Regions from separate parts of the Pedobacter sp. T50_32 genome, predicted to be linked through region 2. Evidence: riboswitches for the same ligand, from Rfam matches in the RefSeq annotation. Region 2 holds a riboswitch; the other holds the start of a gene.

Region 1 (16,690 bases), on a different contig from region 2:
CTGCATTTAAGCTCTGCACATTCTTTTTCAACTGCGCATTATTCGCTTTTTCTTTTTCTAAATCAATTCTTAATTGATTCCTTTTTGTACTTAATTCTAAGACCTCTTTTCTGGCTTCTAACTTTTGTAATTCAGGCGATTTGGTGGTAGCACATGAGGTTAACAAAAGACCAGCATATAGCAAGGCAGATAATATTACTTTTTTCATATTAGGTGTGTTTTAACCTAGATTTAAACAAAAACTAGACCAAAGGTGTGATAAAAGGTTATTTAATCACTGCCGTTGGCTTTTTGTTGGCATCCAGTGCTACAAAAGTAAAATCGCCGTGTATGGCCAATTCTCTACCTTCGGCGTACATCTGTTCAATGTAAATTTCTACGTTAACCTTTAAACTGGTATTGCCCACATGGGTAACTTTACCAATCAGTTCAACAAACGTTCCGCCGGGAATAGCTTTTTTAAAATCGATACGATCACTACTAACGGTTACCATCACCTGACGGCTAAATCTTGTAGCGGTAATAAAAGCAACTTCATCCATCATGTGCATTGCTGTACCACCAAAAAGGGTATCGTAGTGGTTGGTGGTATTTGGGAATACGGTTTTAAATATACTGGTTTTCGATGCAGCAATTCTTTCTTCTAGGGTCATCTTCAAAGATAGGTTAAAGACTTGCGAAGTTTCGAAAACTTCGCAAGTCTGGGTTAAAAAAATAGATTAATTATTTCTCATGGTTTTTGCTGCCTCCACCATTTCTATCAAGGCTTTCTTGGTTTCATCCCAGCCTCTCGTTTTTAGGCCACAATCTGGGTTTACCCAAAGCTGCTCCCTAGGAATAACCAAAGCTGCTTTTTTCAGCAAATTTACCATTTCGTCTTTGTTGGGAACTCGTGGCGAATGAATATCATAAACACCCGGACCAATCTCGTTTGGATATTTGAAATCGGCAAAGGCGTTTAGCAGTTCCATTTGCGAACGTGAAGTCTCAATGGTAATTACATCGGCATCCATTGCAGAAATGCTATCAATAATGTCATTAAATTCAGAATAGCACATATGCGTATGAATTTGAGTTTCGTCTTTTACGCCACTCGCAGAAATCCTGAAAGCTTTTACTGCCCAGTCTAAATAAGTTTTCCAATCCGCTTTGCGTAAAGGTAAACCTTCTCTTATGGCAGGCTCATCAATTTGGATGATCTTTATTCCAGCTTTTTCCAAATCAACCACTTCATCTCTTATGGCTAGCGCTATTTGATTACAAGTTTCTGAACGAGGCTGATCGTTGCGAACAAATGACCATTGCAGAATAGTTACTGGCCCTGTTAACATTCCTTTCATGTAATTTGATGTCAGAGATTGTGCGTAATTGGTCCATTTTAATGTCATCGCTTCTGGTCTGGTTACGTCGCCGTAGATGATAGGAGGTTTTACACAGCGAGAGCCGTAGCTTTGTACCCAACCGTTCTGAGAAAATGTAAATCCATTCAATTGCTCGCCAAAATATTCTACCATGTCATTGCGTTCAAACTCGCCATGCACCAAAACATCTAAGCCAATTTCTTCTTGCCAACGCACAGCTTTTTCAGTTTCGATAGCTATCAATTGGTCATATTGGGCCTGATTTAGGCTTCCTTTTTTCAATTTTGCCCTCCAGCTTCTCACCTCTGGCGTTTGCGGAAAAGAGCCAATGGTGGTTGTTGCAAAAGCAGGTAGATTTAAAGCATCCTGTTGTAGCTTACGTCGTTTTGTAAAACCATTTAAGCGTTCCGAGTCACTTTGTTTAATGTCATTTATTCTATTTTTTACTTCCACATTGTGGATTAAAGAAGAACTTTTACGACTTTCTTGTGCTGCTTTATTTTGTGCGAGTTCTGCTTTAACAGCAGTTGAGTTTTCTTCGTTTGCTAATCGTTTTAAGGTTGTTAACTCGCCAACTTTTTGTTTAGCAAAAGCCATCCATTGCTTTATTTCTGAAGTTAAAACGGCTTCATTTTTTTCTAATGTTAAATCGCATGGGCTATGCAGCAAAGAGCAAGAAGTGGCAATCCAAACGCGGTCTTTTCCTAAGGTTTTTACAGCACTATTAATGATAGATAGAGAATTTTCAAAATCGTTTTTCCAGATATTTCGTCCATCAATTACACCTAAGGAAAGTATTTTTTCTGTGGAGATTTTACTAAGTACTTCATCCAATTGTTGCGGCGCTCTCACTAAATCTATATGCAATATTTCTACAGGTAAAGCTGTGGCTAATTCCACATTATCTTGCAAAGCACCAAAATAGGTCGCCAATACAAACTTAAGCTCTGGAAAAGCCTTTTTTAATTGTTGATATGCTGATTGATAGGCCTGTTTTTCACTTTCAGATAAGTCTAAGACCAAAAACGGTTCATCAAATTGAACGTGTGTTGCACCTAAAGATTTCAACCTTGTTAAAATATCGATGTAAACTGGAAGCAGGTTTTTAATCAAATCAATTCTATGGAACCCAGCTTCTTTTTCTTTGCCTAAAAGGAGATAGCTAATCTGGCCAATCAATACGGGCTTGGTAATAATTCCTAACTGTTTCGCTTCATAAAACTCATCAATAATTTTGGTAGAAAAAAGGCTGAAAGATTGATTTTTGTAGAATTCGGGAACAATATAATGGTAATTGGTATCAAACCATTTCGTCATTTCCATGGCGATAATATCTAGCCCTTCTTTTTGATAACCTCTCGCCATTGCGAAATAAAGATCTAATTCGCAGTTATCTTGTTTTGTAGCTACTGGGTTGTAACGCTGCGGAATTGCACCAAACATTAAAGAATGGTCTAGCACTTGGTCGTAAAAAGAAAAATCGTTAGATGGAATAAAATCTACACCTAAGTTTTTCTGTAGCTCCCAGTTTTCCTTACGGATGTTTTTTCCCACCTGAAGTACATTTTTGTAACCAGTGGTGCCTGCCCAGTAGCTTTCGCAGGCCTTTTTCAATTCTCTTTGACTACCAATTCGCGGATAGCCTAAAATTTGAGTTTGCATTTTAAAAGGGTTTAAATGAAAAAATTTAAATCCCAACTCTAAGTAATGCCCTGAAATAATTTTTGTGGATAGGAATAGTTAAGCCATAGAGAAAATCTATACGCTAGCTAATCACACCTGACCCATTGTCTTATTTCGCGAAGACATTGTCAATTCGATTGTGGCAGGTCTCCTGACTTATCCCCAGTGCTACCGCCTTCCCATCTCGACCTAAGTCGTAACAGTGGCATTATGGTAACGCTGTTTTCCTAAAAGAAAAGGATTTACAGTTGCGCGACAGCTCATGATTTTCACATGATTCCCTATTAATTCCGATATTACTCGGAAACCATCATCGGTTTGATTTGAAATAAAGTTAAGAACTTACTGAGAGCGAAGTTATGCAATAGCACCGAGGAAATGAAACCTTATTCGCCGAGTGTAACAAATTTAATGAGGTCTTACATCGCTACTTTATCTGTCATATATTTGATATAACCTTCAAACAATAAAACAGTATGATAAAAAGATACTTAAAAAAGGGCGTTTGGATGTTCTTGTTGGCAACTAGTTTCAATGCCGTTGCGCAAGAAGTTCAATCTCCTAAATCGCATTTTGGATTTGATATTGGTGATAATTACCAATTGGCCAATTACACCCAAACCGAAGCTTACTTTAAAAAACTAGCCGCTAGCTCAAAACGAGTAAAGTTGGTTGATATTGGCAAAACCGAAGAGGGTAGAAGCCAGTATATGCTCATTGTGACTTCGCCAGAGAACCACAAAAATTTGGAGAAGTACAAGTCTATTTCGCAAAAATTAGCTAGAGCCGAAGGACTTTCTGAAAAAGATGCCAAAGATCTGGCTCAGCAAGGTAAAGCGGTAGTTTGGATTGATGGCGGCTTACACGCCAACGAAACCGTAGGAGCGCACCAACTCATTCAAACTGCTTATAATTTGATAAGTAGAACTGATGCGGAAACTACCAAGATTTTAGATGAGGTTATTATTTTGATGACGCATGCTAATCCAGATGGACAAGAATTGCAAACCAATTGGTACTTGAGAGAAGCAACGCCTGAGAAGAGATCTTTAGCGGGTTTACCAAGGATGTACCAAAAATATGCAGGTCACGATAACAATCGCGATTTCTTTATGCTGAATTTGAAGGAAACGCAGAACATGGGGCGTCAGTTGTTCATTGAGTGGAACCCGCAAATTATGTACAACCACCACCAATCTGGTCCTGCCGGAACAGTTGTGGCCGGGCCTCCATTCCGTGATCCACATAATTATGTCTTCGATCCAATTATTCTGACAAGTGTAGATGCAGTTGGTGCGGCAATGCACAACCGTTTAAACGTGGAAGACAAGCCCGGCTACACCCAGCGTAATGGTTCTGTTTTCTCTACTTGGTACAATGGTGGTTTAAGAACCACAACATACTTCCATAATATGGTGGGCTTGCTAACAGAAATTGTGGGTAGTCCAACACCAATGGAAATTCCTTTAGTACCATCGCGTTTGTTGCCAAATAGCGATTCTCCAAATCCGGTTACACCGCAAAAATGGTATTTCAAAAGCGCTATAGATTATTCAGTTTCGTTAAATTATGCGGTGCTGAATTACGCACAGCGTTACCACGATGAGTTGTTGTTCAACGTGTATAAAATGGGTAAAAACTCAATCGACAGAGGAAGTAAAGATACTTGGTCTTTCTCGCCTCAAAAGATAGAAGCCATTAATGCGGCGGCAAAGAAAGATAAATCTGATAACTCTGGTGCTTCGAGAAGAGGCATAGATCCGAAATTCTTCGATGAAGTAATGAAAGATCCTAAGTTGCGTGATGCTAGAGGTTATATTATTTCTGCAGATCAGCCAGATTTTACTACTGCAATTCGTTTCTTAAATGCATTGATTAGAACCGGTGTGGTGGTGCAAAAAGCAACCGCTGCATTTACGGTAGAAGGTAAAAAATATCCGGCAGGCTCTTATATCGTGAAAACAGACCAAGCTTTTAGACCACATGTGCTGGATATGTTTGAGCCGCAAGATCACCCGAATGATTTTAAGTATGAAGGTGGGCCTCCAACAGCACCCTATGATGCTGCAGGTTGGACTTTGGCTTATTTAATGAACGTGAAATTCGATCGTATCGTAAACGCTTTTGATGGACCTTTCCAAAAAACAACTTATGGCGAGTTATTAAAAGCTACGCCACAAGCTTTGCCTAGCGCTAGCGGTTATGCATTAAGTGCACAGGCTAATGAGAGCTATTTGGCGGTGAACGAATTATTAAAAGCAAAGGTAGAAGTATTGAGAAATCCTGCTGATGGTTCGTTTTATGTTCCTGCTTCGGCTGCGGCCAAAACTGCCTTAAACAAAGCAGAGCATAATTTTGGCATGAAAGTAACGGCGGCAAGCAAGCCAAAGGGAGCAGTGAAGGTTAAACCATCTCGTATCGCACTTTGGGACACTTACGGCGGCTCAATGCCATCAGGTTGGATCAGGTATATTATGGAGCAATACCATTATGATATTACGGTGGTTTATCCGCCAGATATTGATGCTGGAAAATTGAAAGACCAATATGATGTGTTAATTATGGTTGGTGGTTCTGTGCCTGCACTTACAGCTGATGGTGCAGGAAGAGGATTTAATCCGCCAGTAGTTGAAAACATTCCCGATGAATTTAAAGGCAGAGTGGGTAGAATGACGGCAGAAAAATCTGTTCCTCAATTGAAAGCTTTCTTAGAAAACGGCGGAAATATTGTAGCTATTGGTTCTGCAACAAACTTGGCAGCGCACTTAGGTTTGCCGGTTAAAAATGCCTTACTAACCGCTGATGGCAAACGTTTACCTAACGATAAGTACTATGTTCCAGGAAGTGTGTTGAGTGTGAAAACTGATGCTAAATTAGCGGCAAACTGGGGCTTAGATGAAAATACAGATGTGTATTTTGATAATAGTCCGGTATTTAAAATCACTGACGACAAGGCGAAAGTAAAGCCTTTGGCTTGGTTTGCTACAGACAAACCGTTACGCAGTGGTTGGGCATGGGGACAAGCTTATTTGAAAGATGGTGTAGCTGTATTCGAAGCAGATTATGGCAAAGGAAAGTTATACGCTTTCGGACCAGAAATTACTTTCAGATCGCAAACTCACGGTACATTTAAATGGCTGTTTAATCAGCTGTATAAATAAAGAAACTATATTAGTTTATAGTGTTTGATTTTAACGGGCAGTTCTAGTTTGGGCTGTCCGTTTTTTTCGCACACAATTTTTGTTGTCGTCATTGCGGGGGAACGTGCATATTTTACCTTCCTGAGACTAAGCTTTTTTAACAAGTGCCTACCTTCGTATTATTAAATAGAAAGAAATGAAAATAGAAATATGGTCTGATGTAATGTGTCCTTTTTGTTATATCGGTAAAAGACATTTAGAGCAGGCATTAACAGAACTTCCTTTTAAAGGTGAAGTTGAGATCAATTGGAAAAGCTATCAGTTAAACCCAGAATATAATAACGAAGGAGGTGAAAGTCTTTACGATTACCTTTCTAAAAATAAAGGGATAAGCTTAGAGCAAGCTAAGCAAATGACAACGCAGGTTTCGGCTATGGCAAATAATGTGGGCTTAAATTTAGATTTTGAGACCAGTATTCCAGCCAATTCATTCGATGCACATCGATTAATCCATTTCGCTGCTAGTAAAGGGAAACAAGACTTAGCGGAAGAGCAGTTATTTAAAGCTCATTTCGAACAAGGCAAAAACATTAGTGATAACCATGCGCTTTTAGAAATTGCTTCTTCTTTGGGTTTAGACGTGGAAGAGGCCAAATTTGTTTTAGAAAGCGATGCTTTTACAGAGGAAGTAAGATTTGATATTTATGAAAGTCAACAATTAGGGGTTAGGGGCGTTCCGTTTTTTGTGATGGACAGAAAATACGCACTATCGGGAGCACAGCCTGTAGATGCGTTTAAACAAGCAATTACGCAAAGCTATAATGAATGGAAGGTGGCGCAAGAAAATTCATCCTTAAAAAGCTTAAATACAACGAAGGATAATAGTTGTGATGAAAATGGTTGTGAGATTTAGAGACCGACGTTAATGATTCGTGCCTTGCAATGACGGCAGAATATAAACAAAAAAGGCGATTAGAATTTCTAATCGCCTTTTTTTATCTCTTGCTTCTATTATTTATTCAAAGGAGACAACTTATTTGTGTTTTTAGTCAGCTTCGAAGTTTCCGTTTGCTTCATGAAATCAACCATGATGTTCATGCTTTCATCCTCAATAAAATCAGAAGCCTCTTGTTTAGGTGTTTTTTCGCCTTTCTTAAGCGGTGCTAAACCTTTTTCTGCTCTCACCTGATTTAATCTCGCTAAAGATTTAGCTTCAAGCGCTTCGCGTTCTGCTTTTAATTTAGCTTCATTTAAAGTTACCGAAGTTTCGTTTTCTCTTTTCTTGCTTTCAGCGATATCCTCTTTCAGCATTTTATAATCTAACGATTTAGTCATTCTCTTTTCGTGAAGCTTAATCAAATTTGATTTTACCGCATTTAAATCATAAACCGTAGCATAAGCCGATGGATTTACCACATCGAAAGGTAAAGCAGATGGTTCTGTATCTTCTCCAATTTTATCTAAAGGATAAATTGAAGGGAAATTGATATCAGGAATTACACCTTTATGTTGTGTACTGTTACCGCTAACACGGTAAAACTTAGCCATCGTTAAGTTAATTTGGCCTAACTGAGGCACACCGTTTTTATCTACGATAGTTACTGTAGGCGAGTTAAGATCTTTCTTAGCTGCTTTTTTCTCGTCTTCGTTCTTTTTAAACAATGCAGCCAATTTTTGCAACATCGAAGAGTTCATTAAAGAGTTTAGATCGATAGAAGACTGTACAGTACCTTTTCCATAAGATTGGGTTCCCATTACAATGCCACGACCGTAATCCTGTATCGCACCAGCGAAAATTTCAGATGCTGAAGCACTTAATCGGTCAATCATTACACCTAGAGGACCATCCCAAGTAATTGCATTATCTTCATCTTTATAAACTTTTACGCTATTTCTGTAATCTTTAACCTGTACCACTGGGCCTTTGCCAATAAATAAACCAGAAAGTTCAATAGCTTCATTTAAAGAACCGCCACCGTTTGCTCTAAGGTCAACTACTATAGCATCAACCTTATCCATATTTTTAAGCGTATCGATCAATAAACGAACATCTCTTGTTGTGCTCTTATAATTTGGATCTCCAGCATTTGCTGCCTTAAAATCTGCATAAAAAGCAGGGATTTTGATTACACCAATTTTATAAGGTTTGCCATCGTTCTCCACAGTTTTCACAATCTTTTTCGCAGATTGCTCAGCTAAGATGATCTTCTCTCTCACCAAAGTAATAATTTGTGGTTTAGAAGAAAGTTCTTGTCCCGAAGGAATAACTTTTAAACGAACAGTAGTTCCTTTTGGACCTTTGATTTTAGAAACTGCGTTGTCAATTCTCCAACCGATGATATCCTCAAACTCACCATCGGTACCTTGTGCTACAGCAATAATTTTATCGCCAGCGTTAAGCTTTTTACTTTTAAAAGCAGGGCCTCCAGGCATTACAGAAGCAATTTTAGTTACTTCATTTTCAGATTGTAAAACAGCACCAATACCTTCCAACGAACGAGACATTTCTTGGTTAAAAGCCTCTGCATTACGTGGGTTAAAGTAGTTTGTATGCGGGTCAATGGCTTCGGTAAATGAATCCATCAAAATTTGAAATACATCCTGATTGTTGAATTTTGCTGCTTGCGATTTTAAGTTGGTATAACGCTTGGTTAGCGTTTCAATATTTTTTGCTTCATCTGTGCCCGCAATTTTAAGATTTACCAACTCATATTTCACACGCTTTTTCCAAATTTCATCTAGCTCAGCTTTGTTTTTTGTCCAAGGAAGTTTTTCCCTATCGTAAACATAGGTGTCATTTTGAGTGAAATCGTATTTGTTTTTAATCTGGGAAACAGAAAAATCTACACGCTCGTTATAGCGTTTCAAGTAAACATTAAAAATGTAGAACGGTGCACTAAGGTCACCAATTCTTAAATCGTCGTCCAAGCTGTGTCTATTAGCTTCAAATTCTTTGATATCACTTTCTAAAAAGTAATATTTCGAAGGGTCTAGGGCCTTAATATATCTATCAAAAATAACAGATGATATAGAATCATTCAGCTTTATCTTTTTGTAGTTATAATTCTCAATTAAACCCACCACTTCTTTGGCTACCAAACTTTGTTGTTCGTCTGGTTTTATGTTCGAAATACCATCTACCGGTTTTTGAGCCTTTGGAGAGGCTGTGCAGGCTAACACTGCAGCGGTAAAGGTAATGGCAAATATTCTTTTCAGCATTTCTCTAACTGTTTTAAAATCCATTCTTATAAAATCATTATCCAATATGATACCAATTTCTTAAATAAACAAAAAAGATACAGTTTTAGTCTGTATCTTTTTTGTAAAGATTGTAAAAAGAATGGAATCTATCTTACCAAATTATTTTTCATTGCTAAAACAACAAGCCCCACAATACTTTTCACCTTTGCTTTTTTAAAAATATTCTTACGATGTGTTTCTACCGTTCTCTTACTAATGTTTAAATGTGTAGCAATATCTTGGTTGCTATACTCTTGGGTAATTAAACGAATAATTTCTAATTCGCGAGCACTTAACAGCGCCGCAAGGTTTGTTTTAGGTTTCATGAGAGAGGTTTGTTTAGATGAAAATAGGAAAAGAAAAAACGAAGCTAATACCCAGAAATAGGTATTTTACTAAGGTTTAAACTATCTATCCCTTTTTTATAGCAGTTCTTTCAGCTATGATAGCTCTAGAGCTTTTGATTAGCTGATTGTACTGTACAGTATTGTTATTCTTTGAAAGAAGTTCGGCAGCATTTAGATCTTTAACAGCCAATTGGTAGTCTTTCTTTTTGATTTTAACGGATGCAATGCCCAAAACAGATTCGATGTAGGCATTGTTATCTTTAAGTTGTTGGGCTAAGATACCGTGTTGAGTATAAAACCAAAGTGATTGAGGCAATTTATTGGCAGCAAAATATATTTTGCCCAACTGTTGATAAGCTGACATTTGCCCTGCTTTATTACCAATTCTACTATAATTTTTTAACACTTGTTTTAAAACAATCTGCTCAGCTTCGTTGTAGTTAGAAAGCAGCACGTGAATGTTGCTTAAGCGAATCAACGTTGTGCCGTAACGGTTATATTTCTTGTCTTGTTTGTACTCTTTCGCAGCTTTGTTAAAAGTAACTATGGCAGCATCAAAATCTCCAAAACGTTCAAAACGCTCTGCATCTTCAAAAAACTCGTCGGCAGCGGTACGACTAGAATTGCCTAACACAGCCAAGTTAACAGATAATTGAGGTTGATGGTTTTGATCTGCATTTGGTCCAACAACGTTTTGTGCATTTGCAAAACCAACAGACAGCATTAAGAGCATCGAGAGTGCTGCGAGAGTTGAGCGTGTGAAGATCTCAAGTAGGTAGATTTTTTTCATCTATTTATATTTTCATTGGCTTGGAAACCGTCATGGCTTGGTTTAGGCATCAACATCCAAGACAATTCACTTTACAAAGATATAACTTTTTAAGTTACAATAGCTAAACACCTATTTTTCACACACTTTAGCTCTGTTAAGTTGCCATTTATAATTACATCTCGATGAAAATTTATGGTAATGATGTAACAAATCGTAATTCAAACCATCGAATCATAAAAAACTTAAAGCTATGTTAGTAACCACAACCAATAATGTAGAAGGCAAAAAAGTAGTTAAATACATTGGTCTTGTAACAGGAGAAACAATTATAGGGGCAAACTTTTTTAAAGACATCTTTGCCGGAATTAGAGATATTGTAGGCGGACGCTCAGGCTCGTATGAGCAGGTGTTGCGTGAAGCAAAAAACACCGCAGTTAGCGAAATGCAACAGTATGCTGCGGCAATGGGAGCAAATGCCATCATAGGTGTTGATTTAGATTATGAAACTGTAGGAAGCGGGGGCAGCATGTTAATGGTAACTGCTAGCGGAACTGCGGTTGTTTTAGAAGATTAAACCCCAACCCCTAAAGGGGCTTAGAGACCGAACATAAAAAAGCCCGAGACACTTAAACGATATCTCGGGCTTTATTTTTTGAGTTTTAATCCCGATGCTTCGGGTTTTCAATACATTTAACTTTTATTAGCGTTGCGGCATTTTTGGCATGTTGCGCATCATTTTTGCAGCCGCCGCCGGATTAGAGAACTGCTTCATTACCTTTCTCATATCCTCAAATTGCTTTAAAAGCTTAGTTACATCCTCAACCTTGTTGCCAGAACCTTTTGCAATTCTAACCCTACGGCTTTGTTGTATCATATCTGGATTTTCCTTTTCGTAAGGAGTCATCGACTGGATGATCGACTCAATACCCTTAAAAGCATCATCATCAATATCTACGTTTTTCATCATCTTTCCAACACCAGGTATCATGCCCATCAAATCTTTCATGTTACCCATTTTCTTGATTTGTTGGATCTGACCGTAGAAATCGTTGAAATCGAATTTATTTTTACGGATTTTCTTTTGAAGTTCGGCCGCTTCCTTCTCGTCAAACTGTTGCTGAGCACGCTCTACCAAGGAAACAACGTCACCCATGCCCAAAATACGAGAAGCCATCCTGTCTGGATAGAAAACATCCAAAGCTTCCATTTTCTCGCCAGTACCAATAAACTTAATTGGTTTATCAACTACCGATTTAATAGAAAGTGCCGCACCACCACGAGTATCACCATCTAATTTGGTTAATACTACACCCGTAAAATCTAAACGATCGTTAAATACTTTGGCTGTATTTACCGCATCCTGACCAGTCATCGAATCTACTACGAATAAAATCTCGTGTGGCTTAGTCTGTGCTTTAACCTCCGAAATCTCGTTCATCAAAGCCTCGTCAATAGACAAACGACCGGCAGTATCGACAATGATTACGTTATTGTTATTCTTTTTACCTTCAGCAATACCTTCCAAGGCAATTGCTACAGGATCTTTCGATTCTTTATTAGCGTAAACCGGTACACCAACTTGCTCGCCTAAAACCTGCAATTGGTCAACAGCCGCCGGACGGTAAACGTCGCCAGCAACCATTAACGGTTTTTTGCCTTTGCTCTTTAAGTGCAATGCCAATTTACCAGTGAAAGTAGTTTTACCAGCACCATTTAAACCAGCAATTAATATTACGGTTGGGTTATTTTTAAGATCTAACTCCGTTGCTTCACCACCCATTAAGGCAGAAAGCTCGTCGTTCATAATTTTGGTAAGCAATTGCCCTGGCGAAATGCTGGTCAATACGTTTGAGCCCAAAGCCTTTTCTTTCACCTGATCGGTAAAAGTTTTGGCGGTTTTATAATTTACGTCCGCATCAAGTAAAGCCTTTCTAATCTCTTTCATGGTCTCTGCCACGTTGATTTCGGTAATGCTTCCCTGTCCTTTTAGAACTTTAAACGCCCTGTCTAACTTATCCTGTAAATTTTCAAACATTGCTTGATAATTAAATTTTTAAGATTGCAAAGGTAAGGAAATTTACGATTTTATCCCGTACGTACGGAAACGATTTTAGATTTTTGAGCGCAAGCTGTTGCTTTAAGGTTTTTGAAAAGCAGTAATAGTTAAAATCGGTTTCAATAGTCCCGCTTTACACTGTAGCCCTCGTTCGCTATCGCTGTCTCGGGGCTGCCGTTTCAATCGGGTTTAACTAACTTAAACCTGTGCTAATCGCCAGCTTTGACAAACCTCTGGCAAACGGGATAGAGGTTTGTCAAAGCGGTTTTGCATTATGACTGTTTCCCGCGTCGTCGTCCTCACCAACGTGTAATTCGGAAATGGTTTGCCATTTATTTTTAACCGACGATTTAAACGTGGGCTAGGTAGAAATGAAAAATATTAATCGTTAAATAAAATTCGTTGGCGAGGACGCCAACAAGAGCAAACAGCCTTCTTTCTTGGTGTGCTTTGTGCCTTGGTGGTTATGATAAGATTTAAGCGGCTTTCAATTCTATTTTTCTTAACTAGCCCCGACAGCAGTGGAAATACTTTTTGATGTGCTTCCGTTGAAGTTATGCATACGACTACAAAAAGATTGTAACGAATGGCGGGACTGCGGTTAAATAGGAGCAATGTCCTTGCGCTTCAAATGAATTATCTAGGAAAGGCAAAACTTACACCGAGTGCCAAAGCCTGACTGCTCTGCACTTTTAAATCCATGTCCTTATCGTATAAGATAACACCAGTAAGTGAAACGTTCAAAAAGCGGTTCAGTTTGGCGGTAACCACCACGTCTAAACGATGATCAATCTCACCAAAATCTTCGTAAGGGATGAACATATTGTATTTCGCCTTTAAAATAGTGTTCTTCATGATTTCTTTTTCCAAGTTACTTACTACCTGAAAAGCGAGCTCATTTTTAACTCTTTTTCCAACTTCTACACCAAAGTTTTTAGGGTTAGTTTTGTAAATGGTGGTATCTAAAACGAAAGTTTGACGAGCCGTACCTGTACCAATACGAGTAGAAAATACCTTACTTGGCTTGTACTCGAAACCCATAGATTCTGTTAAATAACCAGGAGCCATAAACCTAGAAAGTAGCTTCGGAATTTCGTTGCCTTGGGCATCTCTACTGTAAGAAAAACCTTTGTCAAACTGCGATTCGAAACTTAAAGAGGCGAAGAAATACCAATTCTTTGATAATTGTACGGCGGCTTTATTATCCCAATAAATACGGTCGTTGGTTTTCTTTTGCAGCTGATCTTTGTTCTTTACCTTTCCATATTGCAAAATAACCTCGCTGGTGTAACTGTAGCTCTCTTTGCTGTACTCTGCTTTATGGTTTAACAATGCACCAATGGCGATAGAGTTGGTACCACCACCTTTCCAGTTATCACTAAATGAAGCTTGATTGGCGTTGATGCCAACGGTAGCTTTTGTTTTCCAGTAGTTAATTTTGGCTTGCACCAAAGCAGGCTTAAGCTCTACCGGTTGGAAAGTGATTGTACCTAGCCTAGATGGCAACGGATTTCGCTTCAACTTGATCTCCATATCTTTTAAGGGAATCGGAACGGTGTCTATTTCTTGGGCAGAAGTAGCAAGGCAAAATCCTGAAATCGCAAAAAGGGTTAGTATTAAACGCTTCATTTTCTACAAAATAACGCAAAATTTTATGAAATATTGATAAGGGAAATAGCTTTGTGCTACAAATGCTACAAAATTAGGGTGTTATTAATTTGAACCAATTATATCTTTTCCGTTTGGATAGGTAATTAAGTTCACACTCGTGTTGATAAGCTTCTTTTTCGAATACGATGTTTAAATAAGCTTTGTAATGAGACCTGTAAATTAGCAGGTTAACTAGGTAATTGAGCAAATAAAACAGATAAAATGGAATTAAGAGCAGTTCCAACTGTTGTTGGTGATGTATTTTCTCGTGATTAATTAATACCGCATCGTTTTTGTAAGCCTTACTTTTAACCAAAATAAAGGGGTAAATAGCCATAGCTGCTGCGGGCAGTTTTTTAAAAACGATAAAAAGTGCCATTACTGTTGATCTATGGTTAGCTTGGGCAAAGTTGGCAAACGAAACATTGATGGGTTACGCTTGTAAGAGGCGTAGCTATTTTTTACGAACTGGATAAACTGGTATTCTGATGCGTTCAACACAAATTGATAAGTTGGGCGGTACTGCGTCATAAAGTCTTGCAGGTTCTCTTCTTTAATGTCAATTAACGCTGAAACATAGTTTGGTCGGTAACGATAGTCAATCACTTCCTCTTTGTAATCCTTTTCGAGGATTTTTTGCAGGTGACGAGCGTTTTTGCCTTCTCTGCTCAATAGGTTATAAATAGCATCGATGCCTAAACCAACGCCGCCCATACCGAGGTTTAGCAAATCTTTACTGCTTCCCTTATCTAGTTTGTATTTGTATTCTTCTAACTTAGATTTATAAAGCTCTTGCGGAGTTTTGGCCTTTCCGTAAATACTAACTTCTTTTAATCGGATACCCATTGAACGCAGCTGAAAAATAATAGCACTTTGTCCGCGGTAAACCACTGTATCCATGGCGTGGCCACTTAATGCAGCAAAAAGGGTGTCACCTAATTTTACAGGTGCAGTAAATTCTCCTTTGGTGTTATTGTAAAAACCTTCGTCAACAGATGAGTTGTAGATGTAAACTTTTGCCAATCGCAGTTTGGTATCTTTATCTACCACAAAACCAGGAACCGTTTTTTGTTGCGCAAACGTGTTTAGGGCACTCAGAAATAATATGGACCAAAGTAGTATTCTCATTAATTAAGCAAAGCTACAATTTATAAAAATTGAGCTATTTATCTTAACATTATTTAACTACCTGCAGTTTTTGCCCAATTTTAATATTATTGTCTGGCAATTGATTGATAGACTTTAGTTCATCTACCGAAATTTTATAGAGCTGACCGATCTTGTACAATGTTTCGCCCTGCAATACTGTATGGAATTTACCGTTTTCTAGACTTGCTGGCGGATCTTTTGGTGCAACGCTAACCGGTGTGTACAATTTCTTTTCGTTGGGGATATTGGCATTGATTTCTTTAAACACCTTATCTTCCCGTGCTAATTTTTCACGCTCACTTTCAGATTGGTCGTACTGGTAGAGCTTGTACTTATCAATAATGTTAATGAGCAGTTCCGGATACCTTGGATTGGTAGCATAACCAGCATTTTTTAAGCCAATTGCCCAATTTCTATAATCGTTTTTGTCTAGCTCGAAAAGTGCCGCATAGCGTTTACGTTTTAAAAATTCCGAATGATCTTTGTAAGATTCCCGAGGATCTTTGTACACTCTAAAGCAATCGTCGCGGTTATCGTCGTCTTTGTAATAAGCTTTGCCTTTCCAGTCTGAGGTACATTTAATGCCGAAATGATTGTTGGCGTATTTGGCCAAATCGCTGCTGCCGCTGCCAGATTCTAAAATGCCCTGTGCCAAGGTGATACTTGCAGGAATACCGAATTTGTTCATTTCTTCTATCGCAATACCCTTAAAGGCATCGATATAAGATAATGTGGTATAAGAAATAGGAGTAGGATTGTCCTTTCTGGCGTTTTTTTCAATTTGCTTGTTGTTTTTACTGTATTGTCTGGTTTTACAAGCGCTGGTAAAAACCATAAAAAAAGCTAAGAAAAGGAGTTGTCTAGTTTTACTCATGTTGCGGCATTAAAGTTTTAGTTTTTGTCCAGGTTTTAAAGCAGATGATTTAAGTCCATTTTTGTTCATCAGTGCTTTTGCGGTTGTTTTGTTTCGCTTGGCTATGATGCTCAAATTGTCTCCCTTTTTTACGGTATAAGTTCTACTGCTTTTCTTTTTAGGTCGATAAACAGGTTTTGGTTCAACAGGTTCTATATAATCTTCTGGACGATTGTCGTATTGAAAAAGTTCGTATTTGTTAATCAGTGCAATTACTTGCGAAGCCCATGTTTTGCTGCGGGCATATCCTCCGCGTTGTATACCTCTTGCCCAAGCTTTAAAATCATATTGGTCATGCTTGTCGAAAAGCGTGTTAAAATGGTTGCGGCTTTTTAAGAAGGTTATGAAATGATTATAAGACGAATCTACCGTTGGAAAA
Region 2 (16,690 bases):
TCTGCCTTCGGCATATCTCCTTGAAAAGGAGAGAGAAGTGAAGTCTAACACATGCTACACACCACCTACACATATGGTCGGCACAAGAACCACACAAGAACAACACATAAACAACACCAGAACAACACATGATCGACTTACGCAGGTTCCGAAAGAAATGCTATTTAGCGCAACTTAGATACTAATCAGCTTAAAGAAGTAAAAGTGTGTTTAAAGGCGAACAATGAATTGTTTGTAAATTACAAAAAGCTTAATTCAATAATCAATGACCAATAACCTCCCGACGTATCGGGATTTCACTTCGTTCAAAATATTCAATAATCAATGTAGCATGATGTTAAGGGGATTTTCAAAGGTGTCCCCATTGCGGGGAGGATAATGGTTAATTGTAAATGGTTAAGGGTTAATCACCAATGAGCCAATGAACTAATGAACCATATACGTTTGTCCGCTTTTTGTCCGCCGTTTTTCTTTGTAGAATTGATATGTAGCTATAGTTTTACGACTTATCAAATTACTCTTAAAGCTTATGCATACTAAAAAAATCTCAGTTGCTATTGTTTCTACATTTTTATTGTTTGTTACCAATTTAGCTTTTGCTCAACTTAGCTGGGCTCCATTTGTAAATTATAATGTCAACTTTTATCCTGTAGGGATGATCACTGCCGACTTTAATAACGATGGAAAATTAGATGTGTTAGCTACCAGCTTTACAACAAACAATATGTCGTTATTATTAGGGAATGGTGATGGTACATTTCAACCCAATATTACTATAGCTGCCAACACGTTCACTATTCATTTGGCCAAAGGAGATTTTAATGGAGATGGAAAAATTGATTTCATGGTAGTGAATTCAAACCGTATTAGCGTTTATTTAGGAAATGGCAATGGTACTTTTGGTACACCAATATCGTACGTTAATGCAAATGGATCAATTAGAGGGATAGTTGTTGCTGATTTTAACAATGATGGAAAGCAAGATTTTGCAGCTACTAACAATTCTGCCAGAACTGTGGCTGTACGCTTAGGCAATGGCGATGGTACATTTGCTGAAAGAATAGATGCGCAATTGGCTAGCAGTGAAATCCCTTACGGTATGGCTTGTGCTGATTTTAATGCCGACGGCAAGCTAGACTTAGTTACCGCAAATAATAACGGTACGGCATCGATATTGTTGGGGAACGGACTTGGGGCTTTTACAGTATCGGCAACACAAATGGTGGGCACCGACGCTAGAAATGTTTATACTGCGGATTTAAATGGCGATGGGAAAATGGATTTTGTAACTGCGAATTATCAAGATTTAAAAGTTTCGGTATTTTTAGGTAATGGAAACGGGACCTTTGCAGCTAAGGTGGATTATGACACGCTAAGCGAAGCGAGGGCTTTAGCTATTGCAGATTTTAATGGCGATGGTAAACTAGATTTGGCTACTGCTAATGAGGGAGATTTGTTTCCTGGTAAGAGCATTTCCGTTTTCGTAGGTAATGGAAATGGTACATTTATGCCTAGAATAGATCATCATACTGGAGTAAAATCTGAAGATATTCTAGCTGCAGATTTTAATAACGACGGGAAAATAGATATTGTTTTTCAAGATCAGCACGGTAATAATACAGGTGGTCAACCTCAGTCGAAGATTAAGACGATGCTAAATATCACCGTTTTGCCTGTTTCTTTACTGTCGTTTAATGCGCAAACTAAGGGAAACCAATTGATTGTTGATTGGCAAACGGCTACTGAAGCCAACAACAGTCATTTCATTGTGCAAACCTCTATTAATGGTAGCCGCTGGACTGACGTAGCTACTGTACCGTCTAAGGCCGAAAAAGGAAATTCGTCTGCAATGTTGAATTATAGTGTAAGCTATCCATTAGAGACCTTAAGTTTGGCTGGTTTTGGCTTACTGGGTTTATTATTTCTGCCAAAAGTGAGGAGCAGATTTTTGAGGTTTGCTGTGGTGTTATTAGTGATTGCTGGATTTGCAGCATGCGCTAAGGTAGATCAATCTGCTAGTTTAGATAAGCCACTAAAGACAGGCCAGACCATCTATGTTAGATTGGCTCAAGTAGATTTGGATGGGAAAGTGACGTATAGTAGTGAAAAGACAGTAAAACAATAATCAATTAACTAATAACCAAGTACCAATAAGCAAGTTCCAATAATCAAAATCGAAATAGCAAATAATTGTAGCATTTCTTGAATAAAGCTACCAATATCCTGATAGCGCAATAAAGAGGTGTGGTCTCCTTCACTTGTCTTGGCTCACGCTGCTTTTTTGCTTGGTGGTGCTTAGCTTAAGTTGGTGCATTGGATATTTTGGTGCTTTCTTCTGCGATAACCTGCTAGGCCGGATTGGCGTGCTTGGGAATGGCTGTGGGTCTCAAATGCTTTTTTATCTTCTTTTGGCTTGAACCAAAAGAAGCAAAAGTTCAAGGCTTGCATCTTTTCTTGAATAAAGCTACCAATATCCTGATAGCGCAATAAAGAGGCGTCGTCTCCTTCACTTGTCTTGGCTCACGCTGCTTTTTTGCTTGGTAGTGCTATGTTTATGGATTTACAACGGATATTTCGGTGCTTTCTGCTGCGAAAATCTGCTAGGCCGGATTAGCGTACTTGGGAATGGTTCAGTGGATGAATGGAAGGTCGTTCCTTTATGTTGCATTAAGATCCCAGACTAAATCTGGGATGACGTTGTAGGAGTGGCAATGGTTAAAGGTTAGTGACCAATGAGTAAGTATCAAGTTTCCTCCCGATATATCGGTAATCGACATCACAGGGAGGAGGGAAATGACCAAGTATCAAATTCCAATAATCAAAATACGTACGTTCCAAAATAAGTGATGTTAGAGTAGTTGAGGTTGAGACTGAGGTTAAGGTTGATGAACTTTGAGATATCTCCTCATGCTTAGTCGATATGACGAGGAAGGAGAGAATGACCAGGTTTCAATTCCAATAATCAATGAGTTTAATAGATGTCTCGAAACTCGACATGACGGGGGCATGGGAAGTATCACAGCTTAAAGCAACAATTGCTAAGTACGACAGAACGGCCTCAGCGTATCGACGTTAAGAAAATTCAATAAGAGTAGCGTATAAAACAAAAAGCTGTTTGAACGAAGTGAGTTCTTTTTGTTTAGCGTATCGTTTGAATTTTTAGGAGAGACGGTGCAGCCTTGATTTTTTGTCAACTTTTGTATCAAGACAAAAGTTAAATAGCGCCCATCACATACATATTCTCCATGGTAGGAGTCGGGCTGCCGCCACGTTTCTCTAGCGTAATGGCAAAGGCCTGTGCAGCATTAACTGCAGACATCTTTTGCACTGCTGTAGTAGAATCTTGATCGAACACACCTAAACTTACGGGCTTTCCATCTACAATGGCCCATAATTGATATTGTTGGTCTTGTGGTGCTTTTGGCAAGTTTTCTAGCGTAAGGTACACCTCATTAGATTTCTGCTCGAAATACACCATTGCCTTCATGTCAGGATGTTTTTCTACACCTGCTAGCGGAATGGTTTTAATGGCAGGGTTATTCACCATTTCCCATTTACTCCTTAAATTGTTAAGAGCAATTTCGTTGGTTTTTTGGGTAGTGCTTAATGTGGCTAGTTCTGCCTTGAAATCGTTTTGCGCATTGTTGAAGTAAAGGTTCAAACCTATACTGGCAATCAACAATAAACTAGCAGCAATGGCGTACCACTTTAATGGCGATTTATTACTTTCTGCAGGTATTGACGGATATAATGGGGTAGATTCTACTTCTTCCAAGGCTGGTGTAGTGTGGTCTGCCTGTGCTACCGTTCCGCTAGTGTTAGCGTTAAGTTCGCCAGGCTCTTCCTGTATTTTAGCCCATATCGTTTGTTTTAATGTCGGGGGTGGGGCAATAGCTTCCCTCGATGCAAAATCCTCTAGGGTTTTTTGTGCATCTAAGATGGCCTGCTGTACTTCTGGGCTGTGCTTTTGGATACAATCCAAAATGCGCACTTCTTCCTCAGAAGCTAATCCCATTACATAGGCTTCTATAATTCCCGACGATATGTATTCCTTAATATCCAATTTTTAACTGTAATCTTTTAATAAACCCTTAAGTTCAATCAAAGCATTCCGCGTTCTGGTTTTCACCGTTCCAATAGGAATATCGAGCCTTTCGGCAATTTCCTGCTGGGTGTAGCCTTTAAAATAAGCCAGTTCGATCAGTTCCCGCCACTCTTGCTTTAATTGTAACAACACTTCCTTCATCCCAATATGGTCTACTTTAGGCGTAGTTGCATACTGTTCGCTATCACTTACGAATTCTGGAATACTTTGGTTTTTTTGTTCATTCTGGAAACCTTTGGACCGGATGAAGTCAATTGCCGTATTTCGTGCTAAATTAATCATCCAGGTGTACAATCGCCCCTTTTCGGGATCAAATTGTTTGATGTTCCTCCAAATTTTTACAAAAACATCTTGCAACACCTCATTGGCATATTCCGTTTCAGCCACCACCTTGTTAATAATCCCGTAGATTGCAGCCGCATAATTATCGTAGAGATAATTAAATCCTTTCTCGTTCTGTTGCATTAACAGTAATACGATTTCTTGTTCGGATAGCTTAATCTGGTTGTTCAAGGATGTCGGTGTCTTTAACAAATATAGAAAATTATATAGCACAACCAACGGGAATGTCTTTTTGTTTGGTTTTGGTAAAGAAATAGTTAGAAGATGCTGATTTGAAGTTCTTTTAGCTCCGATAGATTGAGAGGCTATCGCCAGCGAAAACCTTAATTTTCTTCTTGAACTTATGTTAATTAGATATTGAAGGGTAGTACCATAAGTGATGTTGTAGCTTTTCTAGTCTTGGTTTATTGATTTTGAAAAAAATAATTGGCAATGAAAACCGAATACTAGCAACTTTCCGTAAGTGTAAGCATAAAACAAATTTTAAATCCTAAAAATTAAACATCATGAAAAAGTTAACAAAAATTGCCATGCTTGGCTTATGCTCGGTAAGTATGTTATTTGCAAATGGCGTAATGGCGCAAAGCACTAGCAAAACAAAAACAGTAATGGTTGGTGGAGCAGCTATGTACCCAACTAAGAACATTGTAGAGAATGCGGTAAATTCTAAAGATCATACTACTTTGGTGGCGGCAGTAAAGGCAGCTGGCTTGGTAGAAACCTTATCTGGTAAAGGACCATTCACCGTTTTGGCGCCAACTAATGCGGCTTTTAATAAATTACCTAAAGGAACAGTAGATAACTTGGTGAAACCAGAAAACAAGGCTATGTTAACCAAAATATTGACTTATCACGTGTTGGCAGGTAACTATAGTGCAAAAGAGATCTGGGCTGCGGTGAAAAAAGGTGCTGGAAAAGCTACCATGAAAACCGTGCAGGGAGAGAATTTAACTTTCTGGACTAAAGGTAATGACCTTTATGTGAGAGATGCCAAAGGTAAGGATGCTAAAGTAACCATCGCCGATGTGAACCAATCTAACGGGGTAATCCACGTGATAGACGCTGTATTAATGCCATAGTTTTCGTTTTAATTGTTATAGTCAAGAGCCCCGATTTCGGGGCTTTTTTGCGTTTTGTGAATTATAGCGAGTGTCCCCTTTTAAAGGGGGATTCAAGGGGGAGGAATGAGATACGTGCATACCATACACATTGGCGGGGACGCCAACGTAGGCACAAAGTGACTTCGATTTGTCAATAGCTTAAAACACCCCGCCCGTTGGGCACTTCCCGATATATTCAATCGTGTGGACAAAAATATTAAGATAGTTCTGTCTCTATGCTGTGAATATTCAACTTTTGAAGCATCAAAAGTTTACAAAAATGCTTGTCAATCCCGCTATGTGCCTTCTCACGGGCTATTGCACATCAAAAAAACAGCGGCACTTCGTTTAATCACAGTTTTTGTTTTATTTTTTTGTTTGATTGAGCCCTTCGGGGTTTGTTCGAAAGTTCTAACTGAAAGCTTGAGTAATTTTGACACAAAACCGCTGCGTTTTAGGTTTGGTATTACAACTTGCTACTTTGTGCTCCTGTTTTTTTGATTTTGCTGGCACTGGAGATTGACCGTCGTCCTTAGAGCAAAAAACAGTGATTACCGACGATATCTTGCAAATGTGCTATAAAAATGTGTCCACAAGGCAGATTATCTGTAGGAATGGCCGACTTAATTCCAATCTTGTAAAGGGGTGGTCGAAGACCGGGGTGTTTATTTAGCTCGGTACAATAGGAATTGAACTCAAGATAATAAAAGAGGATAATTTACACGTTGGCGGGGACGCCAACCTAGGCGTGAGGTACAGATATAGGTTCCACAGCGAATGTAAACTGTTCAATAGCTTAACTACACGTTGGCGAGGACGCCAATGCGAGCAAAAAAATCCAAAACTTGTGGGAACTAAAAACAATCGAACAACAGAGCAATCTAACAATTCAACAATAACCAAAAAATAATCCAACAATATTTTTCTCTTTTCAAAATCCAAATCCATACGGTTCTCGTAAGTGCTCTTAATCAACCGTTTATTTCAAACCTTAAAACCCGTGTTATGGATAACTTAAATGAGAACCAAACCACATCACCTCAATCTACCGATATGATGGATGCCAAGTTACAACGTAGGGCATTTTTACAATATGCTGGTGCTGGCGCAGCTGTGATGGCTTTAGTGGCAGCTGGCTGCAAGAAAGATCGAAACCCTGTTATGTCTTTTGGTGCCACCCTTGATTTTAAAGACGATTTCGGTGTGCTTAACTATGCCTATGCGCTAGAGCAACTGGAAGCCGCATTTTATGTAAAGGTAGCTTCTGCCCCTCCATCTACCTTTACCCAAGCCCAGGTGAACTATTTTAAAGATGTACAGTTTCATGAAATTGCGCATCGCGAATTTTTGAAAAAAGTATTGGGTACTGCCTCTATCGGAAACCTGGAAGTAGATTTTTCTTCTATCAATTTTAGTGATGGTCCTAGTGTGTTGGCAGCTGCTAAAACCTTCGAAGATTTGGGGGTTGCGGCCTACAACGGTGCCGGTGTAAGACTTAAAACAGATGCTTATTTGGTAGCAGCTGGTCAGATTGTTTCTGTGGAAGCTCGACATGCAGCATGGGTGAGAGACCAAATTAGCAATGGTAGTTTTGCTGATCTATCTAGCTTAACTGGCTTAGGTGCAAATGTAGCTGGCGGATTGGATGCAGCTTTAACGCCTGATAAGGTGCTGAACGCTGCTAGCAAGTACATCAAGACCAAAATCAATGTGATCAACCTTTAACCTTAAAACCTAGAAATCATGAATATTATCAATATATTAGATGAAATTGAAAAAGTAGATGGCGAGATTTATGAGCGTATCAGTCCGAGAAGAAGAGCCATGCAGGATTTTTTTAATATCGGAAAGAAAATCTCTTTAGCTGCCATGCCGCTTGCCTTAGGTTCGTTATTCAATAAAGCTTACGGTCAGGCTACACCAACCGCCGTAAACGAGGTGTTAAATTTTGCATTGACATTAGAGTATCTAGAATATCATTTCTATAACTATGCCTTGGTATCTACTCCTAATTTAATTCCTGCGGGAGCGCCTAAAACAGCTATAACAACTATCAGAGATCATGAAAAAGCACACGTGGATTTATTGAAAGGTGCTTTGGGTACTGCAGCAAGAACACCGCTTGAGTTTGCGAACTTCGATTTTACCGCTGGTGGTACTTTCGGTACGGTATATAGCGATTATAGTACTTTCTTAAAAGTTGCTACCGCTTTTGAAGATACAGGAGTGAGGGCGTATAAAGGTCAGGCGCCAGTATTGAAGGGAAACGCGGTGTTGACTACTGCATTGCAGATCCACTCGGTGGAAGCTCGCCATGCTTCGCACATCCGTCAGATGTTGGCTGCTAATGGTGCGCCTTCCTTGAAGCCTTGGGTAAGTTTAGGAGCAGGTGGTGTTTCTAATGATACGGGTATTGCAGCGGTTGATCCAGTGTATGCTCGTGAAAACACGACGATACAGGCCACTCACGAAATTACAGGTATTAATGGAACTGCCGTGAGTAAAGCCAATGCTGCAGAGTCTTTTGATGAGTTTTTAAGCAAAGCAGAGGTAGTGACTATTGCTAATTTATTCCTTAGAACAGGATTTAAATTGTAGTGCTTTAATACCAAACTCCTATTATGCCCTTATTATTCATTAGCAGAGGTTCAGCAGCTTTTGTTTTGAATAGTAGGGGTTTTTTTTTGGCGATTTATTTTATTTATTCTTCTTTTCCATTGATGAAAAGAAGCAAAAATCTAGGCTTGCACCTTTTCTTGGATAAAGCTACCAAATATCCTGAAAGCGCAAGAAAAAGGCGTTTGCCATTCACACGTTCTTCCCTCACGCTACTTTCTTGCTTGGTGGTGCTAGCTCTTAATTAGTGCAATGGATATTTTGGTGCTTTCTCCTGCGAAAACCTGCTAGGCCGGTCGTCGTACTTGGGGATGGTTTTTGTTACTACACATTTCCTTTATTGCATCGTCATCCGACCTTTTTACGCTGATAACTTTACGGCTTGTGGACTAATGAACAATTGAACCAATGAACTAATAAATAATTATAGCTAACTTTAAACATGAACCACGCTACACAACTAGCCGAAAGATTTAGGGAAGTTATTTTAAACGGAACTTGGATAGCCAATACCAATTACAAAGATCAATTAGACGGTTTAGATTGGCAAATTGCAGTAAAACCTGTGCAGAATCTCAATACTATTGCCGTGCTGGCCCAGCATATCCATTATTATATTAAAGGAGTGAAAGAGGTGTTTGAAGGAGGTGAATTGACGATAAAGGATTATTTAAGTTTTTATTTTCCTCCTATTACTTCTCAAGAACAGTGGGGTAAATTTTTAACTACCTTTTGGAGAGACGCCGAAACATTTGCTGATTTAGTGGCTGATTTTTCGGAAGCTCGGTTGAGCGAATACTTTGTAGAAGAAAAATACAGTACTTATTTACGTAATGTAGATTCGATGATAGAACACAGCTATTATCATTTAGGACAGATTGTGTTAATAAAGAAGATGCTTTCTAATTAACAGTTTTCAGTTAACAATTTTCAATTGGAATTGCTAGTTCCTAATAATTTAACAATCCCAAACAATTTAACTGTTTTTCTTATTGTATAGGTACATTTTAACGAGATACAATCATGGAAAATCAGGAACAAGACAATAAAGCGAAATCAGCAGAAGCAGCACCAAAACCTACTGATGAGGTGCAATTAACGATAGAAACCGTTACACCCGATACACATCAATCGGTTCCGGAAACACCTGTAGATAGCGGGAAGATTGAAGAGAAAATGGAAGGTGCGAATGAGAATAAGGAAGTTAAAGAGGTTTTTAATGAGAAACATGCAGCCGATGTTGATGAAGAGGTTGTAGAAGATGATAAAAAGGAGAGCGGGGAGGATGATGCAGCGGGAGACGAAAAAGAACTCACTGAAGACGAACAAAAAGGTGATGATGATGGAGAAGGGGATATCAGGGATAGCATTGAAACTGTTGCACCGTAGTTTTACTTTTGTCTTGATACAAAAGTTGATAAACCTGAGCTTCAGCGAAAGTATGCTATTTCTTAATCTTACTTTTTTCATTTGATGTTTATGTCTTTAGTTGAATTCAAGAATGCTGCGCAGTTTGGCTTGAACCAAAAGTAACAAAAGTTCAAGGCGTGCATCTTTTCTCGGATAAAGCTACCAATATCCCGAAAGCGCAAGAAAAAGGCGTTTGCCATTCACACTGTCCCCGCTCACGCTGCTTTCTTGCTTGGTTGTGCTAGCTTTTAGTTTGTGCTACAGATATTTTGGTGCTTTCCCCTACGAAAACCTGCTAGGCCGGTCGTCGTTTTTGGGAATGGTCTTATTAGTTTTGCAGTTTCTTTACTACGTCGTCATCCCGACCTTGCGGAGGGATCTTTGAGCTTTATAAAGGTACCAATATCCCGATAGCGCAAGAAAAGGACGTTTTACCGATCCGGCTGCTTTTGGAGTGATACTGGTTGAAGATCATAGGCTGTGCACCATGTTATGTCCCCCTTTGGAGGGGGATTCAAGGGGGAGGAATTTAAGATTGTCTATGTTAATCCGCTTTACTTTCCTATATCGCAGCTAACAGTTAACCAACAATCAGCGCCTTATTTGTAACCCATCACATACTTACTCAAATCCGCTTGATGCGACTTTTTACGTTGCAATTCATGTTCATAAATGCTTTGCCCTAGGTTTTTCATGAAAGGATAACAAACGGTTTCGTATTCGTATTTACCATCGTTGTAAATACCGTCTTCATTACTTTGTACTACTGCAGTAAGGAAAAACTCAACGTTGTTTTTAAAATCTACGATGTAGGCATTATCGATAATGAAGCCGTAACTATCTCCGTATTTATTGAAACTGCGAATGCTTGGATCTATCACTGCATTCTTGTCCCTGCCGTAGAACAACATCTTTGCATAAGTTGGCCAAAATTCTTTCGCATCATATTTTGGGTAATCGCTCTCTGTAGGTAACTTGCTCATAAAGGTATAAATGAGTTTGTAATCTTCAGATGTTAGGTTGAAACGCTCTTTTGCAGCATACGCCTCAGGCATCATTAGACGCTTCATTAAAGATTGTTGATCTTTAATAGTGAAAACATTCTTGTTTTCGAAGCTGTAGGGTTTGTTTACCAATTGGTCTTTGCTATCCATATAACCTACACCTACAATAAGGTTACTCAATGCTAGCGGATAATTGTTGGCATCGTATTGTGCCGGTTTGCTGTAAACTAACTTCTCGCCATCGTAGAAACGGATAGGGTTAGTGTTCTTTTCACGTTCGCCGCTATCGCCTATGGCCAATCGGTTAAGGATACGACTTTCAGTCATGCTATATTTTTTCAGCTTCGCATTGATTTCTGCTCTGCCAATAAACTCAAATAAACGGTTGTAGGCATCATTATCACTGGTAAGCAGTACTTTTTTAATATAATGGGCTAAGGTTGGTTTGCCATCTGCCGAGCTTTCATCTTTGTTTACTGCGGTTTGTCCTTTAAAAGCAGTATCAGTAATCATTGTGCTTTGCGCCGTTAATCCAGGTACTTTCAGTTCATTCACTTTCTCTAACGCAAATATCACTGCAGCCAATTTTACTGTGCTGGCAGGATAGAAGTAATGTGTAGGATTAATGCGATAACTAAAAGTTTTAAAACTTGGCTTGTTATTTTTATCACGATTGACCTGCGTATACATCACTTGTATCTCGTTCTTGTTGGGATGGTTAAGGACGCCAGCAAAGAGTTCGGGTTTGCTTTCTAATAACTGCTTAATAAAAGTGGTGTCGGTTTGTTGAGCCATTGTTTTTGAGCTAATTAGTAGTAATAAACAAAGTAAAGTTTTTTGCATGATGGTTGGGTTGATGAGTAAAGATAGGGTTAGAATTATCAATGAAACAATAATCAATATCCAAATTTGACAATGACCATCAATATAAATACTAATGAACGATGAGGATTTTCCGATTATGAACTAATTTCTAAATTGCGAATAATCAATACACATTTTGGAAACATATCATTTTCACAATTAGGCTTAAGGCTTACAGTATTTCTCGATCAATGGAATAACGGCAGTACTTCCAAGTTCTTCAGCTTTAGCCCAATCTGAACATGCACCAGCTTTATCATCTAATACATATTTACAAATCCCTCTCTTGTATAACGATTCCGTATTTGTGTCAACTTTTTCTAGAGCTTTGTCTAATAGGCTAAGAGCCAATTTATAATCGTTATTTATATAGGCTGTATTTGCCTGTTGTAGTAAGAAAAAATCCCCAATATCACCAAAGTAACTTAATTTGCAATGTCTTATTACACTTACTGGTTTGCCATTTAAATAAGCCGGTGACCACATGTTTTCGGTTTTTTTGAATGCTTTTTCAAAAATCTCTTCAAACTTAGGTCCCAAACTTTTTAATGTTTTTATGCTATCAATTTTACCTTGTTTATTGATTATAAAGCTAACAAGATGATAACCCTCTTTCGGTTTCTTTTTGTTGGCAAGTTCATAAGAAAAGAAAGTATTTAAATCTGTTCCTGCAAACTTTGGATATAGCTTTTTACTAGTGTTATAAATGGTGTCGTTATTGTTGATAAGATGGATATCTTTTTTCCTTAAGGGAATACTATCCATAAATTTGCTTTCAGGAACAAATGTATATTTTAAAGCGTTCGGATTTTCATTATACGATTCATTACTTTCATGCATGATTAATCTGTTGGGAGTTAATTCCTGTATTTTGAACTTATTAACTGGATAGTCAGCTTTTGTACGGATGTACAGCATGTTGCCTACCAGATTGGCGACGGTTTCAGTTCCTTCACTTTCATAGTAACCAGACGTAAATAGAGCAGAGTTTTCTTTAAAAGTATATTTTGAATAAGTATATTTTACTATTTCTTTATCGGAAAGCTCTTCGCCATTTAGATAGGTTACATTAGTTTTAACCCATGTACCTAATAATTTTGTTGGGTCTATATCTGGTATCTGAGCGATTGATAAAATATTGCAAAGCAATAAAATGACAAAAAAGAGATAACGCATAATCTAGCTATTTATATAACAGGTTATCGAAGTTAAAAAAATGATTTGTTTTGAGAAAATTTCTAATTTAACATCAACCAATTAAACAGTTAAACAATTAACCAAAAAACACTACCTTTGCATCGCTTTTGGTTCTTGTTGGTTACGCTTCAAGATTAAAAGGGAATACAGTGTAAATCTGTAACTGTCCCGCAGCTGTAAGCTCTATAACTGTTTCGCTATTCTAAGCCACTTTCTAACTCAGAAGGGAAGGCGGCAAACAGGGAGTAAGTCAGAAGACCTGCCTTAGCATATTAAAATTCATAGCTTTCGGGGATTGAAGCTAGGAGTGATGCCAGTATTTTACTTGCTCCTTAATTTCTGCTTGCTGTGGGTACTAACTCACAAAATGGTAAAAGACAAAATAGCCGAGAGGCGCCTTGTTTATGTTTGTTGCTTTATGGCAATGTTTGCCTGCTTTTGTCCAATTTGGAGCTATGCGCAGGTAGATACGACCAATACGCAACAGCTAAACGAAGTACGTATCAACGCTAAAAAAAACAACTTCATTTTAAATTCACCTACACCAGTACAAATTGTTGCTGGCGAGGAGTTAAAACGTATCAATAGCTTGTCAGTTGCCGATGCAGTGCGTTATTTTTCTGGGGTACAATTAAAAGATTATGGAGGTGTTGGCGGATTAAAAACCATCAACGTACGTGGTATGGGTAGCAACCATACTGCTGTATTTTACAACGGCGTACAGTTGGCAAATGCACAAAATGGACAGGTAGATTTAGGAAGATTCTCGTTAGAAAATATGGAGGAGATTTCACTCTATAGTGGTCAAAATAGCAATTTATTGCAACCTGCGAGAGCTTATGCATCGGCAAGTTTACTTTACCTAAAAACCATGGCACCCAAATTTGAAGGCGATGAAAAACATCAGTTTAAGGTTGGTTTAAAAGGTGGCTCGTTTGCTTTCATCAACCCCGTTTTAAACTATAATTATCGCATTGCGGAACGAACTTTTCTAAATATAAATGGAGAGTTGCTTAACTCCAACGGCAAATACAAATATCGCTATACAAACCAAGTTTACGACACCACAGTAGTGAGACATGATGCCGATATTTTTGCAAAAAGAGCAGAAGCTAGTGTACATCATTTGTTTAGGGATAGTGCAAAAATGCAAGTTAATTTGTACAACTATAACAGTAACAGAGGTATCCCAGGGGCAATTGTTGCCAACAAATTTAGGTTTAATCAACGCCAGTGGGATGATAATTTCTTTGTACAAACCAGCTATCAGACAGCCGCCAATAAAAGATATCAGCTTTTGTTAAATGCCAAATATGCATACGATTACACCAGATACATAGATCCAGAATTTAATATTCCTGTAGGTTTAGATAATCGCTATGCAAACCAAGAACTTTACTTCTCGCTAGCTAATCAATACCATATTAACTCATTCTGGCAAGCTTCTTTGTCGAGCGATTATGCCAGACAAGATTTAGATGCCAATTTGGACGGATTTTCTTATCCGACAAGAGACACTTGGCTGGTGGCATTAGCGAGTGAATGGCATTGGCAGCGTTTTAAACTACAGGCAAATGTGTTGCGCACTTATGTAAATGACAGGGTGCAAACGAATATTCCGGCGGGTAAAAAAACTGAATATACGCCAACGGTATTGGTTTCTTGGCAGCCTTTAGCTACATCAGAACTGCGTTTAAGGGCTTTTTATAAATCCATATTTAGGATGCCAACTTTTAACGACCTGTACTACACCTTAATTGGCAATGCCTTTTTAGTACCAGAATACACAAAACAATACGATATCGGTTTTACCTACAGCAAAAACTTTAGCGGCACCTATTTAAAAGGAATTGCTTTGCAAAGCGATGTTTATTATAACCAAGTAACTGATAAAATTGTAGCGATACCGTCACGAAATTTGTTTAGATGGAGCATGACAAACTTAGATGAAGTTGAAATTAAAGGATTGGAGGTTAACTTGCAGACATTCTGGACGTTTAACCAAGTTTCGGCAGCATTAAAAATGAACTATGCGTATGAACAAGCTTTAGATGCAACCCAAGGCGGAACTGCTTATCGTCAACAAATTCCGTACATACCGCTACATAGTGGCTCGGCTACGGCAAATGCGAATTATAAAACTTGGGGAGCTAATTATAGTTTTATCTATACTGGCGAGCGATATAACCAAAGAGCAAATACACCAGCTAATTATGTAGAGCCTTGGTATACGCACGATATTGCTTTTCATAAAACTTTCGGCAATAAAAAGGTGAATTATCGTGCATCGGCAGAAATAAATAATGTGCTTAATCAGTATTACGATGTGGTGTTGAATTACCCGATGCCGGGCAGAAACTATAGATTTTCGATATATGCAAATTTTTAAAATACACATACAATGAATAGAACTTTACGTAAAACGGGTATTTTGGTTTTGTTGGCGGCTTCGCTTTTCTCTTGTAGAAAAGATAAGGTAGCGCCAGAGCCAGAGGAAATAGCGGCAGTTAGTGGGCTTTTTGTACTTAACGAAGGCAATTGGGGATCGAACAAGTGCGATTTAGACTTTTATGATTTTAGCAGTGGTATCTATAAAAGAGATATTTATAAGGCTGCTAACCCAGAGGTAACTTTAGGTTTAGGCGATACTGGTAACGACGTAAAAGCTTACGGATCTCGTTTGTACATCGTAGTAAATGGCTCTAATAAGTTAGAAGTAGTAAACGTAAAAACTGCAAAGAGAATTGGGCAGGTAGATATTCCGAATTGTAGAAATATCGCTTTCTACAAGAACAAAGCTTATGTTACTTCTTATAATGGTTATGTAGCGGTAATTGACACAGCTGCCTTAACTATAGGTACACAAATAAACGTAGGCAGGCAACCAGAAGAATTGGTAGTAGTTGGAGAAAAGCTATATGTAGCTAACTCGGGTGGCTATACATCAACAAATTATGATAGAACGGTTTCGGTAATTGATTTAAATACTGGTACTAAAACCAAAGATATAGATGTGGCTATTAACCTGCATCGTTTAAAAGCAGATAACTATGGTGATTTGTATGTGAGTTCTCGTGGAGATTATGATAAAATTGGTTCTAACCTATACGTGATAGATACCAAAACAGATGCCGTTAAAAAGAAGTTTGATATAGCTGCTAGCAACTTTGCAATTCATAAAGATATTGCCTACGTATACAGTGCCGAGTGGAGTAATAGCACAGGTAGTTATGTTATTACCTACAACAAAATTAATGTAAAAGATGAAGTTGTACTGCCAGGAAGTTTCATTACTGATGGCACACAAACTAGTATCATGATGCCTTACGCGATAGCTGTAGATCCAGCGTCTGAAGATATCTACGTAACCGATGCCAAAGATTATGTAACCCCAGGGAAATTGCATTGCTATTCGTCTTCTGGAAAGTTAAAATGGTCGGTTACTACGGGAGATATACCTGGACACATGGTTTTTGTTAAATAAGTAGAATAAAAAATAGATGAATATGAATAAGATGAATTACTTGAAGCTTAATTTCTTCGCATTATTAACTTTTGCTGTAACGCTTGGTGCTTGTAAAAAAGATAGAACGGAGAGGGATTACGAAAAGGAAGTTGTAACGAAAGGTATCTACATGCTAAACGAAGGTACTATGGGAAATAACAATAGCAGTATCACTTATTATGATATTGATAAAAAGACAGTAGTGGCAGATTTTTATCAACAAGTAAATGGCAGTAGGTTAGGAGAAACAGCAAACGACCTGCAAGTTTATGGCAGTAAATTGTATTGCGTTGTGGCAGGTATAGGCGGAAAGGCTCAATCTTTTGTAGATGTAATGGATGTAAATACTGGAAAATCTATCAAAAGAATACCTTTTAATACCGCAAATGATGGTTTCTTGCCACGTCATATTGCATTTTATAGAAATAAAGCATACGTGTCTAGATATGACGGAGTAATTAGTCGTATTGATACTGCTAGTTTAACAATAGATGCAGATTTACAATTAAAAAATGGGAACGATAATGCTGCCGGGTTAGAAGGTTTA

The links. A riboswitch is a leader RNA that binds a small molecule or an ion and turns the genes downstream of it on or off. The one in region 2 is predicted to bind cobalamin.
Region 1: another riboswitch for cobalamin. It lies ahead of metE (5-methyltetrahydropteroyltriglutamate--homocysteine S-methyltransferase); the one in region 2 lies ahead of AC23ME_RS10710 (TonB-dependent receptor plug domain-containing protein).

What each region holds. Positions count from the first base shown of each region.
Region 1 is NZ_JBYFBY010000001.1:522,914-539,603, forward strand. Features, by position in the region: gene AC23ME_RS02240 (hypothetical protein) at 1-208, opposite strand, end outside; gene AC23ME_RS02245 (acyl-CoA thioesterase) at 267-653, opposite strand; gene metE (5-methyltetrahydropteroyltriglutamate--homocysteine S-methyltransferase) at 720-3,023, opposite strand; cobalamin riboswitch at 3,169-3,371, opposite strand; gene AC23ME_RS02255 (M14 family metallopeptidase) at 3,521-6,205, shown strand; gene AC23ME_RS02260 (DsbA family oxidoreductase) at 6,381-7,097, shown strand; gene AC23ME_RS02265 (carboxy terminal-processing peptidase) at 7,196-9,403, opposite strand; gene AC23ME_RS02270 (response regulator transcription factor) at 9,532-9,750, opposite strand; gene AC23ME_RS02275 (tetratricopeptide repeat protein) at 9,836-10,561, opposite strand; gene AC23ME_RS02280 (YbjQ family protein) at 10,794-11,117, shown strand; gene ffh (signal recognition particle protein) at 11,244-12,578, opposite strand; gene AC23ME_RS02290 (DUF3078 domain-containing protein) at 13,236-14,228, opposite strand; gene AC23ME_RS02295 (hypothetical protein) at 14,302-14,628, opposite strand; gene AC23ME_RS02300 (hypothetical protein) at 14,628-15,377, opposite strand; gene AC23ME_RS02305 (glucosaminidase domain-containing protein) at 15,427-16,272, opposite strand; gene AC23ME_RS02310 (glucosaminidase domain and LysM peptidoglycan-binding domain-containing protein) at 16,282-16,690, opposite strand, start outside.
Region 2 is NZ_JBYFBY010000003.1:589-17,278, forward strand. Features, by position in the region: gene AC23ME_RS10660 (FG-GAP repeat domain-containing protein) at 530-2,125, shown strand; gene AC23ME_RS10665 (anti-sigma factor) at 3,215-4,063, opposite strand; gene AC23ME_RS10670 (RNA polymerase sigma factor) at 4,067-4,618, opposite strand; gene AC23ME_RS10675 (fasciclin domain-containing protein) at 4,954-5,526, shown strand; gene AC23ME_RS10680 (ferritin-like domain-containing protein) at 6,553-7,272, shown strand; gene AC23ME_RS10685 (ferritin-like domain-containing protein) at 7,291-8,145, shown strand; gene AC23ME_RS10690 (DUF1572 domain-containing protein) at 8,606-9,073, shown strand; gene AC23ME_RS10695 (hypothetical protein) at 9,187-9,552, shown strand; gene AC23ME_RS10700 (serine hydrolase) at 10,173-11,372, opposite strand; gene AC23ME_RS10705 (energy transducer TonB) at 11,607-12,617, opposite strand; cobalamin riboswitch at 12,730-12,919, shown strand; gene AC23ME_RS10710 (TonB-dependent receptor plug domain-containing protein) at 13,057-15,027, shown strand; gene AC23ME_RS10715 (YncE family protein) at 15,040-16,122, shown strand; gene AC23ME_RS10720 (DUF5074 domain-containing protein) at 16,145-16,690, shown strand, end outside.